One region of the Rossellomorea sp. RS05 genome, then DNA from elsewhere that is predicted to be linked to it. Evidence: riboswitches for the same ligand, from Rfam matches in the RefSeq annotation. Region 1 holds a riboswitch; the other holds the start of a gene.
The links. A riboswitch is a leader RNA that binds a small molecule or an ion and turns the genes downstream of it on or off. The one in region 1 is predicted to bind S-adenosylmethionine.
Positions count from the first base shown of each region.

Region 2: another riboswitch for S-adenosylmethionine. It lies ahead of ABJ225_RS19825 (Na+/H+ antiporter NhaC family protein); the one in region 1 lies ahead of metE (5-methyltetrahydropteroyltriglutamate--homocysteine S-methyltransferase).

Region 1 covers NZ_JBDKWY010000002.1:332,280-340,143, reverse strand. Annotated here, with positions in the region: gene gltB (glutamate synthase large subunit) at 1-740, opposite strand, end outside; gene ABJ225_RS09450 (glycoside hydrolase family 10-like protein) at 1,386-2,921, shown strand; gene metE (5-methyltetrahydropteroyltriglutamate--homocysteine S-methyltransferase) at 2,985-5,258, opposite strand; cobalamin riboswitch at 5,398-5,582, opposite strand; SAM riboswitch class I at 5,644-5,752, opposite strand; gene ABJ225_RS09440 (6-phospho-beta-glucosidase) at 5,906-7,237, opposite strand; gene ABJ225_RS09435 (hypothetical protein) at 7,257-7,448, opposite strand; gene ABJ225_RS09430 (PTS sugar transporter subunit IIC) at 7,616-7,864, opposite strand, start outside.
Region 2 covers NZ_JBDKWY010000010.1:85,202-93,065, forward strand. Annotated here, with positions in the region: gene ABJ225_RS19815 (divergent polysaccharide deacetylase family protein) at 1-717, shown strand, start outside; gene ABJ225_RS19820 ((S)-benzoin forming benzil reductase) at 764-1,519, shown strand; gene ABJ225_RS19825 (Na+/H+ antiporter NhaC family protein) at 1,578-2,894, opposite strand; SAM riboswitch class I at 2,982-3,089, opposite strand; gene ABJ225_RS19830 (hypothetical protein) at 3,307-3,909, shown strand; gene ABJ225_RS19835 (DUF2187 family protein) at 4,037-4,309, shown strand; gene ABJ225_RS19840 (YpbS family protein) at 4,434-4,688, opposite strand; gene cls (cardiolipin synthase) at 4,754-6,202, opposite strand; gene ABJ225_RS19850 (sensor histidine kinase) at 6,289-7,386, shown strand; gene ABJ225_RS19855 (response regulator) at 7,391-7,864, shown strand, end outside.

The DNA of each region.
Region 1 (7,864 bases):
TTCGGATGCGATCGCTGCCAGCTGGGGAAGGTATTCGTGCTGAAACGGGAATGCACAAGAGCGAGGGCAGAACGGAATTCAGGGTGATTAAGGTCGATGTAAAAGGAGTCCAGCTGCTCAGGCACCAGCATCCCTTTATAGACGATGGTGGTCGACGATAGACTGCAGATATACACGTCTTCCTGTCCTTCTACATTGGCTGCCTCATTTTCAATCCGTTTGCGGATCACATACAGCTTGCGTTCGAAGTCCATGCGTGTCTCCATATCATCGGAAGCACCGATGAACACCTGACGGATGAACGGTTTGGACTTCGATGCCACTTTCCCCACGAAGGAATCATTCAATGGCACCGGTCTCCAGCCAAGAACCTCCTGACCTTCTTCCTCGATGATACGTTCAAAGATCTCTTTGCTTTTCATTCTCTTTTCATATTGTTCAGGGAGGAAGACCATCCCGACCCCATATTCTCCTTTACGTGGAAGGAAGATGTCCTCTTTCTCGCACTGCTTCTTGAAGAAATGATGGGGGATTTGAGTAAGAATACCAGCACCATCGCCGGTGCTGGTATCAGCGGACTGTCCTCCGCGGTGCTCTAGGTTACAGAGAATATTGATCGCATTTTGCACGATACTATGTGATTTGCTTCCATCAATGTTGGCAATCATCCCGATCCCGCATGCTTCATGCTCATGAAGGGGGTTATATAATCCTTGTGCCGCCGGAAGATTCGTTTTCATTCAATGTCCTCCTCTACTCATGTGTATAAAAATTGAATAAATACCACCTGATGCATTTAGTTGATTTTCGTTAGTATATCATGAAATTTAGAAAAAACGAAAAATTTAGTCATTAAATCCACCTCTATTTATACCAAAATAGTTGGAAAAGTAGTCGTGTACAATAAGCCGGACCCTATGGATTTCCGCTAATTTTCAGAATCTTTAAAACCTTGATTTGACAATAAAGTAATCGTTTACATTTTCATTCTGAAAAAGCGCGTCCACAGATGAATTTTCATACAAATATATCTTTAAAAAAAATTTTTTTGTCAGACTGTTTTACAAAGTGATTCCAGGTCAATCTTCAAGGATGATTTCGGAAGAACGATGAGAATGGGTATCTCAGCGGAGGACACGGCCGTGCCAAGGTAAGTGGATATCAACGTTATTTACCCACTATTCCTAAAGATCAAACCGTAGTACTAAACGACTAGCATTCACTAGCATCCATTCACTCTAATGGAACTATATACCACAGAACTACCCACCTCTATAATGAAGTTAGAAATATTATTTCACAGAATTATCAGTTATTAGTGAAGTGTTATTTCACCGAGTGTTTTGAAAGCGTTTGCTATTCGAAACAAGAAAGGGAGGAGTTCTATGAAAAAAGGAAAGAAGGCAATTGTCGTAATCCTGCTTCTGGCCCTGCTCGCCCCTATGTGGGCTGGACAAGCTTCTGCATCGGCACAGCCAAAGCATGAGATGCGTGCCGCATGGATTGCCACTGTTCAGAATATCGACATGAAGGCAGGGATGGACAAAGCCGCCTACACGTCATGGGTTCAATCGACTCTGGATGATCTTAAAGAAAGGAAATTCAATACGGTCATCTATCAGGTGAAACCGACCGTCGATGCCCTCTACCCCTCAGATCTTGCCCCATGGTCGAAATACATCACCGGTAAAGCTCAAGGAACCGACCCTGGATATGACCCCCTCGGCATCATGCTTGAAGAAGCCCACAAACGGGGAATCGAGCTCCATGCATGGGTGAATCCCTACCGTGTCACCATGCCGGGCATGACGCTTAACGACCTTGATTCTGGCAATGTGGCAAAGCTTCACCCTGACTGGGTGCTGAAGTACGGAAGCCAATACTATCTGGATCCAGGTCTACCTGAGGTCCAGGAATACCTCATCGAGGCCGTGGAAGAGCTCGTAGCCAATTATGATATTGAAGCCGTTCACATGGATGATTATTTCTATCCGTACAAGATTGCCGGACAAGACTTCCCTGACCAAGCTACATACGAGAAATACGGCAAGGACTTTGATTCGATCGAAGACTGGCGCAGGAATAATGTCGATGTCCTCGTCAAAGATATCAATACTTCCATCAAGGATATGAAGGAATGGGTCCAGTTCGGTATCTCTCCATTTGGCGTCTGGAGGAATATTGCCAAGGACCCAACTGGAAGTGATACGACGGCAGGCCAGACGAATTACGATGATCTTTACGCCGATACGCGTCAGTGGATCAAAGACGGCAGCATCGACTACATCACTCCGCAGATCTACTGGTCCCGGGACTTTGCCGCTGCAAACTATTCCATCCTCCTCGATTGGTGGAGCAATGAAGTGACCGAGTACGCCTATGAGCACCCCGTTCATCTCTATATCGGGACGGCTGACTACAAGGTTGGTGACAACTTCGATCAGCAGTGGTACGACCAGTATGAACTACCGGAACAGATACTGGATAACCGTGAAAACGGCACGGCAAAAGGACAGATGCATTTCTCCCTTCAGCAGCTCTATAACAATCGCCTGGGATATGCGGATATCCTGAAGAATGAAATCTATACAGAAACAGCCTTGACGCCGCCTACTCCTTGGAATAACAGGGAACTGCCGAAAAAACCGACCAAAGTAAAAGGGAAATCCAAACATGGCAGTGTCAAACTTGAGATTGAAGATAAGAAACACACTGCAAGAAAGTTTGTCATCTACCGGTTTGACGGTCCTCGTGTAGGCGATTATAATGATCCTGCCAACATCATCGATGTCGTCTACGCAGATGAAGATTCCTACACAGACGTTCTTCCTGGTAAGGGACTCTACACGTATGGAGTTACATCTGTATCCGATACCGGTCTTGAAAGCCGCGACGCCAAAACGGTACGTGTTAAACATTAGGTCAAAGCAAAGTGCGGACAGCCCGGCCCTCAGACGGGTGCTGTCCGCACTTTTTATGTTCGTTCACTGTTGGGCTGCAAGAACGGTTTCCCTCATCTTCTTCGCTGCCTCCACCATCACAACGAGTGCTTCGATGGTTTCGTCGGTTCCGCGTGTTTTCAAACCACAGTCAGGATTGATCCAGAAAAGTTGCGGATCGAGGACGCGAATGGCCCGTTCAATGTTCCGAGTCATCTCCTCGAGCGTCGGAACCCTTGGGCTGTGTATGTCATAGACGCCGAGACCGATACCTTGACTATAGGTGTTTTCCTCAAAGGAATGAATGAGATTCCCATGACTCCTTGACGTTTCGATCGATATGACGTCCGCATCGAGCGCTTTGATACTCTCGATGATTTCCCCAAACTCCGAATAGCACATATGGGTGTGGATTTGCGTACTGCTTTTCACAGATGACGTCGCAAGTTTGAAAGCGTGGACGGCAGCTTTTAGATATCCTGCCCTCTTTTCTTTCTGCAGGGGCATCCCCTCCCTGAGGGCCGGTTCATCGACTTGGATCATGCGGATTCCATTCTCCTCGAGGGCTTCGACTTCTTTTCTCAAGGCCAGGGCAATCTGATTGGCCACATCATAACGCGGAATGTCTGTCCGGACAAATGACCAGTTCACGATTGTGATTGGACCAGTCAGCATGCCCTTTACAGGTTTTTCAGTCAGCGATTGCGCAAAGACCGTTTCATCCACTGTCATCGGTTCTTGGAAGCTGACGTCCCCGTGAATGATCGGAGGCTTTACACAACGCGATCCGTAGGACTGCACCCAGCCATTCTTCGTGAAGGCAAATCCCCCAAGCTTTTCACCGAAGTATTCCACCATATCCGTCCGTTCAAATTCTCCGTGCACCAGTACGTCCAAACCGATTTTTTCCTGGATGTCGATCCACTTCTCAATCTCTTCCTGGATGAACGTCCGGTAGTCCTGATCGCTTACGTCTCCCCTCCTCCACTTAAGCCGTTCTTTCCGCACCTCTTTAGTCTGAGGAAAGCTTCCAATCGTAGTGGTGGGGAAGAGGGGAAGACCGAGCTCTGACTCCTGAACGACCCGCCTCTCAGAGAATGGAGCACGTTGAAGGACTTCATTTCCGACCAGTTGCTCACTGTCTCTGAGTGTTCGGGATGGTTCGATATTGTCGAGACCGTCAGAGCTTTCCTTCAACTCATTTGAGATAGAAGGACGCCCTTCCTTGACCGCCTCCGTAACCGTGACGATTTCCTGCAGCTTTTCATCTGCAAAAGAAAGTGTGCGTTTGAGGTGTTCCCTCAGCCCTTCCTCTACTTTGACCGTGACGGGCACATGGAGCAGGCTCGATGACGGCTGAATGATTAACCGATCCTTTGAAACAATGCCCTCCAATTGCTTAAGCGAGGAGAGAGTCCGATCAAGATCTGCTTTCCAAATATTCCTTCCATCAATGAGTCCAGCAGCCAAGACCTTATCTTCTGGGAATCCATGGGTGTTCAGTGCCTGACGATTCCCTCCACCATCGTGTACAAAATCCAATCCGATCCCATGTACCGGCAGCCTGACCACCCTCTCATAGCGACTGACGCGATCAAAGTAGGTTTGAAGAATGACCTTGATTCCAGGTGCTGCCTTGATCAACGTGTCATAGACCTGCTCAAGCACCGTCCACTCATCCTCTGTCAGGTCGGTACAAAGCACGGGTTCATCGATCTGAACCCATTCGGCACCAGCCTCTTCAAGCTCCTTGAGAATGGAACCATACAACGGTACGAACCCATCGACCACGCTATCAAACTCTTCGAGGTCATATCCTTTGGACAGCTTAACGAACGTAACTGGTCCAAGGAGCACCGGCTTTCCAATGATGCCAAGCTGCTCCTTCGCCTCCTTGAAGTAGCGAAGCGGGGAATTATCGGCCAAAGAAGGCGTAGCTCCTTCCAGTTCGGGAACGATGTAATGGTAATTCGTGTTGAACCACTTCGTCATCGTGGATGCCACCGCATCCCCCGTCCCCCTTGCCATACCGTAATACGTTTGCAGCGAGACCTTCCCTCCCTCATGACCAAACCGCTTCGGGACCACCCCGAACATGGCGGCCGTATCCAATACATGATCATATAGGCTGAAGTCCCCGACGGGAATCAGGTCGATTCCTGCATCCGACTGCTTTTTAAGATGACGAAGGCGGATTTCATCTGTCTTCTCCACAAATTCTTCTTCCTTTAGCTTTCCTTCCCAAAATTGTTCCAGTGCTTTCTTCCACTCTCGTTTCTCACCGATCCTCGGGTAACCGAGATTTGAACTTTTCACCATATTGCTCACTCCTTCTCATTTTCTCTCCAATAAAAAAATCTCCCTTTCAGAGAAAGAGAGATTTTGCGCGCAATGAATAAACGTCGACATTCCTATGATGTCAACACGCGTTCCTCACTCCCCTCTATGACCCGTAGAGCTTAAGTGCACACAACAGGCAGGTCTCCTGACTCAGGTTCATCACGCCTTATCCCTTCCCATTCCCTTTAGAAACAGTGGATGTGATAAGTTGCTTCCCTTTACAGTGGCGGGACCGTACCGGACTTTCACCGGTTTCCCTTTTCAGCCATGCTTCCACACGGCACCTGTCGCATCTTCCTATTCAGTTCTCACCTCAACGAAAAAAGCCTCTCCACGATAGAGAGGCCCGGTAAAGGGATGTCCTCTCTTATTTTCCAAAGCATGACGCTTTGCAGGAATTAGCACCTTTTCAACAAGTGTTGAATGGTTGCCGGGTTTCACAGGGCCAGTCCCTCCACCGCTCTTCATAAGAGTATCGATCATATATTTGTCCGTTGAATAGGGTAATACTAGCATGCCAGCTTTTACTTTGTCAAAATATTTCTAACATTCGTCCGAAGGTCCTATTTGCCGTAGGGGTCACTCCAGCAAAACTCGTTGCCATAAAGAATGCCCCCTCTGGCACTTCAGAGGAGGGTCGACTTTGCATGGAACGCAGGAAGAAATTCGCGGTGGACGTCCAGCAGTTCATCCAATAATGGTTTTGCTCTTGAATCACTCGTAACCAGTGGATTGATTGCCATGGCGAGGAGGGCTTTTTCGTAGGAGCCTGACACGGCTGCTTCTGCCGCGGTCCGCTCAAAGGATTTGATCTGTTGAACAAGTCCGCTGACGGCTACAGGCAGTTCACCTATATGGATCGGTTTAGGCCCTTCTTTGGTCACGACACAGTTCAATTCCACGGCGGACTCATCAGGGATGCCCGTGATACTGCCATCATTTCTGACGTTCAGGGTCTGTACATCCCCTTTATCATTGAAGATTGAAGAAATCACATTGCAGGCGGCATCGCTGTAGTAGGCTCCTCCGCGCTCTTGAAGCTGCGGGGGCTTCACATCAAGGTCTTCGTTTTTATACAGCTCGAACAATTCATCTTCCAATCGTTGGACCACCTCGGCACGGGTTGTCCCCGTTTTGAATTCTTCCAGCTGCTTCTCGAGGATCTCACTGGTTTTGTAAAAATACCGGTGGTACGGACAAGGTATGACTCCGAGAGCCTTCAAGAAGACAGGATCCCATGGCAGTGGGGCGATATTTTTCATGCTGAGCTGCTTATCCTCATCACCCATCAGTTCCAGTACCTCATCAAGAGCGGACACCCCATCGACGGTGACATCCAGTCCGTACACCATATGATTCAAGCCGGCAAAACGGATATCGACGGAAGCGACCTCTACACCAAGGAGCCTGGCAATGGTCATCTTCGTATTGATCGGCAGGTTGCATACGCCCACGACTTTGGAATGCTTGCTGTATCGGAGCAACGCCTCCGTCACCATCCCAGCAGGGTTTGTGAAATTGATCAGCCATGCATCAGGGCAAAGACGCTGCATATCCTCTGCAATCTCAAGAAGAACTGGAATGGTGCGGAGGCCTTTGAATAGTCCACCTGCCCCGTTCGTTTCCTGCCCGATCATCCCGTACTTGATCGGCAGCCTTTCATCCTGAATCCTTGCCTTCAGCTGACCGACCCGCATCTGGGTTGTAACAAAATCCGCATCCTTCAGTGCTTCCTCCCTGTCCAAAGCCAGGTGAATGGTCATGGGGACACCGGCCATAGACACCATCCTCCGCGCAAGACTCCCGACAATTTCGAGCTTTTCTTTTCCAGCAGGGATATCCACTAGCCACAGCTCTCGGACAGGCAGCTCATCATATCGATTGATCAACCCTTCCACAAACTCCGGCGTGTAGCTTGAGCCACCGCCGATGGTCACGATTTTTAAGCCTTTATTCATGAACGCTCCTCCTCCTGTATTACTTTACAACGAATGCCATGACAAAACTGATGGCGAGGCTGACAATGATTCCAACCAATAACCTTTTCTTCCTGATTGACGAATTCGTCACCGGCCCTTCGATTTTCAGAAGGACAAGACTCAGGCCCAATGACGTGGAAATGCCAGTTGCAAGGAAGATACTCCACTCCTTGGGCATTCCGGCACTCATGAAAGGTTTTGATAAGAGTAAGAGACCTATGGATACAGTAAGTATCAGAACCAGTACGCTTTTGAAACCTATTCTTCTTGGTATAACAGTTTCAATCATTTTGTTCACGCTCCTTGTGATACATAGTGAAGAAGCGGGATCATGAGATTCCCGCTTCTCGCCTTCGCTTATGCTGCTTGTTGCTCGTTTTCTTCCACTTTGACCATTTTCTTATCATACATCTTGAAGAACGGGAAGTAGATGGCGAACGAGATCGCGATATTGATGAAGACCATCACCACTGCCCTCCAGTCTCCACCGGTTGCCAAGAACGCGCCGATCGGTGCGGGCAGGGTCCACGGAGGCATGATATAGGTCGGTGAAATCATTCCTGTAGCCGTTGCCACATATGCAATGGTTGCCGTAACGAGCGGTGT
Region 2 (7,864 bases), on a different contig from region 1:
CTGCCCTTGCCTGCCCATAAAAAAGAACTGGCCATCGTAATCGATGACCTTGGGAACGATATGGATGGAACGGAAGATATCCTTAATACAGAGGCGACGCTGACGATTGCTGTCATGCCGTTCCTGCCGTCCACAAAGAAGGATGCCGAACGGGCTCATGCGAAGGGCCACGAAGTGATTCTCCATATGCCGATGGAACCTGTGACGGGAAAGGCAAGCTGGCTTGGGCCAGGGGCGTTGACAACAGACTTGTCGGATGATGAAATCCGAAGCCGCGTGGAGAAAGCGATTAAAGACGTCCCCTATGCCGTAGGGATGAATCATCACATGGGTTCAAAGGTGACAGCCGATGAACGCATCATGAGGATCGTCCTCGAAGTATGCAAAAAGCACGGGATGTTTTATCTCGACAGCAAAACTACGGGTGAAAGCGTCATCCCGAAGCTTGCTGACGAACTGAAGGTGCCTTACCTCGAGAACGGACTCTTTTTCGATGATATCTATACGAAGGAGCATATCGGGCAGCAGGCGACAAAACTTGCCGCTAAACTTGAAAAAGATGACAGCATGGTGGCCATTGGTCACGTCGGTGTAACGGGTACGATGATTGCATCAATGCTGAAGGACTTCATTCCTGTCTACGAAAAAGAAGCCAATATTGTCCCATTATCCGACCTTATTCCTGAGTATCACTTGATTGATGAAAGCATGCCATGAGTTGTATGCTGATAGGTGATGAACAATCGGAGGGAGAGTCGATTACATGAAAATGGCTATTGTGACCGGAGCAACAAGGGGACTGGGCGAAGCGATTGCTTCTGACCTGGTGGAAAAAGGGGTCGGACTTATCAACATATCCCGTCGAGATAATGAAAATCTGAAGGCCTTGGCCATGGATGCAGGGGTGGTCTATTCCTTCCATTCGTGCGATCTGACATCTGCTGCCGACACGGAACAGGTATTCAGGGAAGTGGGAGCAAGCGTGTTTTCAAGCGGAGCCGACACAATTTATGTGATTCAGAATGCCGGCTTGGTCACCCCCATCAATCCGTCCGGACAAGTGGATGCCGGGAGCTTGGAAGCAAGTGTTCACGTGAATCTCCTTGCTCCCATGATCGTCCTCAATGAAATGATCTCCGCGTCTGCGGGCAAATCTGGACAGATGGTGATTGTCAATGTCAGTTCAGGTGCAGGTAGCCGGCCAGTGTATGGGTGGAGTACATACTGCTCCACCAAGGCAGGACTTAATATGCTGACAGAAACCGTGAGCCTGGAGCTATCGACTTCAGGACATGATCATAAGGTTATTTCCTTCAGCCCGGGTGTCATGGATACAAATATGCAGGGAGAAATCCGTTCCTCCTCACAGGAAGCTTTTGTTGAAGTAGAGAAGTTCAAACGCTACAAGGAAGAGGGGACGCTCCGCTCGGCAAAAACGGTGGCAGAAGCCATTGTAGGTTTATTAATGGATGGAGAGATAGACAGCGGGAAGCTCTACCATATTAATGATTTGGTATGAACAAGAAGAAGCCCCGGTGCTCCTTGGTGATCCAAGGGCATCGGGGCTTCTTGTTTTATTACGATCTTACAGGCTCTGTTGTATGAGTCTTTTTACGGGTGAAGCGCGGCAATGCAAACTTAATGGCAATTAGTCCGCAAATGGCTGTCAATACCGGGTAGAACGAGTAAGGCAAGACACTGAGCGGAGAGATTTTCGCCGTCTCGGCTACCAGAAGGATCTGTGCTCCGTAAGGGATGAGACCTTGAATGGAACAAGAAAAGATATCCAGGACACTGGCCGTTTTGCGATTATCGACTTTGTACTCATCACTGATGGATTTAGCCAATGGCCCAGCGATGATGATTGATATCGTATTATTTGCTGTACAAAGATTTGTTGATGCGACAAGACCGGCTGTCGCGTACTGCGCACCCTTCGGTGAGCGAATCTTCCTGGTTGCAAAATACAGAAGTGCTTGGATTCCGCCGTTGTGACGGATCAACTCGACGACCCCACCGATGAAGATGGAGAGAAAGGCGATTTCACCCATGCCAAGCATACCGTCGGCAACAGCACCGAAGTATTCTGACGGTGCGAAACTGCCATCGATGAAGCCGATGATTCCAGAAAGAACGATTCCTCCAAGCAATACGGCAAATACGTTTAAGCCGATCAAAGCTGTAATGAGGACGACGATATACGGAAGGATCTTGATCCATTCATAGTTACCTGCATTGACGGATGATTGTTGCCCCAAAGTGATAAAGAACAAGATGATCAGCGTGATGATACAGGCTGGAAGTACGATGGAAAAATTGACCTTGAACTTGTCTTTCATTTCGGTTTTCTGTGTACGGACAGCGGCAATCGTTGTATCAGAGATAAAGGATAAATTATCCCCGAACATAGATCCGCCAACTACGGTTGCCATGGCAAGAGGCATGGAGATGTCGGTTCCGTTACTGATCCCGACGCCGATCGGGGCAAGAGCCGCAATCGTTCCCATTGATGTTCCCATTGAGATGGATATAAAGGCTGCGATGACGAATAGGCCCACAATCAACAGGTTACCAGGCAGGACGGATAGAGCCAGGTTGACCGTAGCGTCCACAGCCCCCATCTTATCGGCAACGCCCGAGAAAGCACCTGCAAGAAGGAAGATGAAGACCATGATCATAATGTCCAGGTGGCCGGCTCCCTTCGCAAAACGTTCGACTTTTACATTCAGACTGTCCTTCCGGTTCATGGCCAGCGCCACGACAGCAGCGATGATGATTGCGACGAGTACTGGGAAGGAATAGAAGTCCCCTGAAATAATCCCTACTCCGAGGAACAAGGCAACGAATATGAGTAATGGTAATAATGCCAGTAGATTCCCTTTTTCCTGATTCATGTTGTGCACTCCTTTTAGATGATTTGTTGCGCGTAAAATAAAAAACCTCTTCAAATAAGAAGAGGTTTCCATGAAAACGAAACACCCTTCTTATCTTTCAAGCCGGTGGCTTGCTGGATGTGGCACAGCACTCGTTGGGACGAGTCCGCTGCCGAGACATCAAAGGGCCAGTCCCTCCGTCTCTCTGGATAAGAAGATTTTACGTTATGCAGTTATGATTAAGATACTTACATACTTTAATGGGTTTCATCTTAAATGTCAAACGGGAAATTTTTCATCCGCATTAAGCAAACGCATTCATATTTTGAAGATGAACACAGTTAGTATTGTAACTGGAATAAATCAGATGATATAATCAGTTAATGGAAAAATAAGGGGTTCAGAGCCCTCAGCACACAGAAGAGGTGACCGTATGAAGAAGCGATATTGGCTGCTGGCATTGAGTATGTGTCTGTTACTGGTGGGGTGTTCTCAAGGGAAGGGAAATGGTTCATCGAAGTTGACGCTGGAACCGTATGACCTGAGTGATAAGGAAGAAAAGGTGGTTGCCGTTACAGGGAGAGACTCCATGTTCTTCTTTACCCTGGATGGAACCCTAGCAAAGGATATGGATATTGAAAGGACCATGGAAGTGTATGAAAAAGGGAAGCTCGTAAGCGATGAGCCGTTCCAATACGGCGAAGAAGCGAAAAAGTATAAACACTCCCTGAACTCCTTCGGCATGGAAAGCTCGGAAAAGGATCTGAAGATCTTTCATGGGAGCGAAGGTACCTTCCTTACAATGGACGAAGACCCCATACCTGAAGAAAGTGGAAGCAGTGCATCCTCCTTGTTAACAGAAAAAGTGGAGCTCAAGAAAGATAAGCCCGTCTATATCTACGGAATGGCCACTTCTAAAATCGGCGGGGATCCCGCAAGTATTGGATTGGAAGATGGGAAACCTGTCGGTGGCTTCAAAAAATCCGACAAGGCCTATATCTATAAAATCACCCTGGTGGACCGTAAATCTGAATAATTTTCAGAATAAAGATTATTTTATTAGAATAATAGGTTTTAAATCTTTTGACTGGTGGTACAAGAAAGGTATATATCACATATAGGATTCGAGCGTTAACAACTTTCATGTAAAAGGGGAGTCTATTATGGATAATACCTTCGTCTACTCAAAAGAATATGCCAACCTTGGCGACATTATAGAATTCAAAAGGAAAAAGCACGTCCTGCAAGGCGTCGTGACGACCCTAAGGGAGAACACGGTCATTGTGCGCATGGATAAGGAATCAGCGATGAAGCTGGACCTTCCCGATGATCAAACCGTGGTTGCCCATAAGAACTATGCCGTCATCGAGCGAGCTGAAAATGGCACGAATCCGGTCTTCGTCTACGATGGATGGAACAGTGCATTGAAGGCGTAAATAGTATACAAGAAAAATCCCCCGGCGCTAAATTGAGCGTCCGGGGGATTTTTTTGAGTTGTTCAAGTGATAAGGTGAAGCATGCAGAAAGACTCCTGTGCAGGCGGTTCACCTTCTCCTCGGTTCACCGCCGGTTTGCGTACTCCTTGACCATTTCTTCTGTCACGGTCTTGCGCTGGGGTACGACGCCCTGCCTTGCAAGGGCATTGATCTCCTGGGTGACGTGATTGATGCGGTCGGTGGTGAATGGCCTTCCGGCTTCGCATAATGTGAGGGCTTCTTCGATGGCCTGTTCCCTCGATTCATCAAGCTTCATGAACTCCTTCACGAGGCTGTGCTGCTTGCTTGAATGCTTTGTGATGTCCTTGTGTACGCTCATGCCCTCATCCCTCTTTCGATTGGTATATGTCTCATTATGCTTGTTTTTCACAGCGGTGGCAATGGTTATAGGATCGGGGAGAGGAGCCGGGATATGGACTCCTTGAATTTGATCATGAGAGGTCGGCGGTGATAGTCCTCGAGGGTCAATTCCCTGCTTAATTTCCTGTCTTCCATGAAGGAGCGGCTGAGCTCACGTGAAAGCTTCCGGTCATAAAGAAAGGCATTCACCTCAAAGTTCAGGCGGAAGCTCCTCACGTCGATATTGGCTGTGCCGACCGATGAAAGTTCATCATCCACTACGATCGTCTTCGCGTGGATGAAGCCGTTATCGTAGATGAAGATCCTTGCCCCTGCCTTCAATAATTCCCCCACATACGAGTAAGTCGCCCAGTAAACAAACATGTGATCAGGCTTGTTCGGGATCATAATCCGGACGTCCTTCCCGGTGAGTGCAGCGATGCGCAGGGAATCCAAGAGACTTTCATCCGGGATGAAATAGGGTGTCTGGATGTAGATCGAGTGCTTGGCCGATGAAATCATCTTCAAGTAGCCGTTCTTGATCTGCTCCCATTCTGAATCAGGTCCCGAGGTGACAATCTGGATCCCCGTCGAACCACTGAAGGAAGCGGTCGGGAAGTATTTTCCCTCATAGGAGATCTTCCTTGACTTTGTGGCCTGGTTCCAGTCCAGGATGAAGCGTGTCTGCATGGCGAGGGAGGCGCTGCCGATCACCCGGAGATGCGTGTCCCTCCAGTATCCGAACTTTGGATCCAAGCCGAGGTATTCATCGCCGACGTTGAATCCTCCCACGTACCCAACCTTCCCGTCGATGATGACGAGTTTGCGGTGATTCCGGTAGTTGAGGCGCAGGTTTACAAATGGGATCTTCGACGGGAAGAAGACTGCGACTTCTCCACCCACTGCCGTCAAATGCCTGAAAAAACGGGGTCTCGTCCGTCTCGAACCCATCTCATCGTACAGGATCCGGACTTCAAGACCCTGTTTTGCCTTTTCGATGAGCTTCTCCACGATTTTTTTGCCGAGCTGATCTTTTTTGAAGATATAATATTGAATATGAATATGGCTCCTTGCCTGTTCGATGTCACGCAGGAGAGCTTCGAACTTCTCCTGACCGTCTGTATAGACCGTGACATCATTGTCCTGGGTCAGCAGGGCGTCGTTGTTGATGAGGTGCATATAGATGAGGTCCTGATGGGGAGAAATTTCTCTGTGCCTGAAAGGGAGGGAACGTTCCCTCAACGACCGGGTCTGTTCAATCAGGAGGTCCTCGATTCCGATCTTTTTGATTCCTTCCCAGTCGAAGAGGCGTTTCCTGGTCATGTTTTGTCCGAAAATCAAATAAAGGATGAAGCCGAGATACGGAATATAAAAGAGAACCATGAGCCAAGCCCACGTCGCCCCGGCATTTCTCCTTTCAAGGAAGACGATGATGGAAGCGAGCACCAGGTTGAAGAAGAATAAAACCCCTAAGAGGATGGAAAGAATGTGCATGCTTTTTCTCCTTTTCAAACCAACTAATGGTAATATATTGTAGTGTACGAGTTATAGTATGTCCGGATCAGAAAGAAGGTGAACAGATGAAGTATGCTTTCATACGGACGATGCTGATGGCGGGTCTCTGGGCGTTTTGGATAACAGAAGCGTATACGGGCCTTGAATCCCTTATCACCCTTATCATCCTGTCCGCCTTGTCCATTGCACTGTTCTTCTTGGTGCCGTTGATGAAAATCCCCCAGATCAGCTATATGCTTCAGCTGCTATTGGTGATGGTCGGAACCATCATCACCCATTATACACCACTCATCATGTGGACCGTCGTGTTCCTGATTCTCATGGAAGCTGCGGTCACACTGAGGAAGGATCAATTTCGGCAGAGTCTATTTGCAACGGCCGCCTTCTTGATCGTGGTGGCAATTTATTCTTATCCTATCACTGATTATGAAATATGGATCATCGTGGTCTTTTTCCTCTTTTCTACTTATAAGGTAAATGAGGACCGGCTGGAAAGCAAGGAGCAACGGGTGCTCTATGAACAGTTATTGGGAGAATATAGAAGCCTCAAGCGTCTGCAATTCGTGACGGAGCAACATTCGAAGGCCGAGGAGCGTACGAGGATCGCGCGTGATATCCATGATTCTGTTGGTCACAAACTGACGGCCCTCCTTATGCAGATCGAGATGTTGTCGATCCAGAATGGGAAGGAAGGATATCGAGATCTTAAGCGTCTTGCCGTAGATAGCCTGGAAGAGACGAGGGAAGCAGTAAGAACACTGAAGGATGGGGAACTGTCGGGTATTCAATCCGTCCTCCAGCTTGTCAGGAAGCTAGAATCCGAGAGTCATATCCAGATCCAGCTCACCACCCGGCAGGGGATCCTCTCCTCAAGGTTTACCAATGAACAGAATGTCGCCCTTTATAGAAGCATCCAGGAGGGCGTGACTAATGCCATGAGACATGCTCATGTGAGAGAAATACGCGTGACACTCGGAAAGACGGCACAGGGGCACGCAAGCCTGGTCATCGTGAACAATGTGAAAGATCCGGTCCCGATCAAACCGGGATTCGGCCTGACAAGTATGAGGGAGCGACTCGAGAAGATCGGGGGTCGTCTTGACATCCAACAGACCGATCGTGAGTTCTCTTTGACTATATCATTTCCTATAGAGGAGGCGTAGCCAGATGAAAAGGATCATGATTGTAGAAGATCAAGGCATAGTCCGGCAGGGTTTGAAGATGATGATCGAGCAGGATCCTGCCTTTAAGGTGGTCGCTGAAGCCTCTAACGGAAGAGAGGCTTTGGAGAAGATGGACCTTCATGCCCTAGATCTGATCCTGATGGATATCAGGATGCCTGAGATGAACGGAATCGAAGCGACAAGGGCCATCAAAGCAAGTTGGCCCCAGGTGAAGGTCCTGATGCTCACAACCTTCAACGATGACGAATATGCCATGCAGGCGTTGAAGGAAGGGGCCAATGGATTCCTCCTGAAAACCTCGGACGGGGAGCAACTCCTGCACTCTGTCCACAGCTGCCTGAATGGGGGGATGACGATCCACGATGAAGTGGCGGCGAAAGTGGTCCCCCGCCTTCTTTCCACCCGGAAGGAAACGCCACCGACCCATTCCCTTACGCCGAGGGAACTGTCCATTACG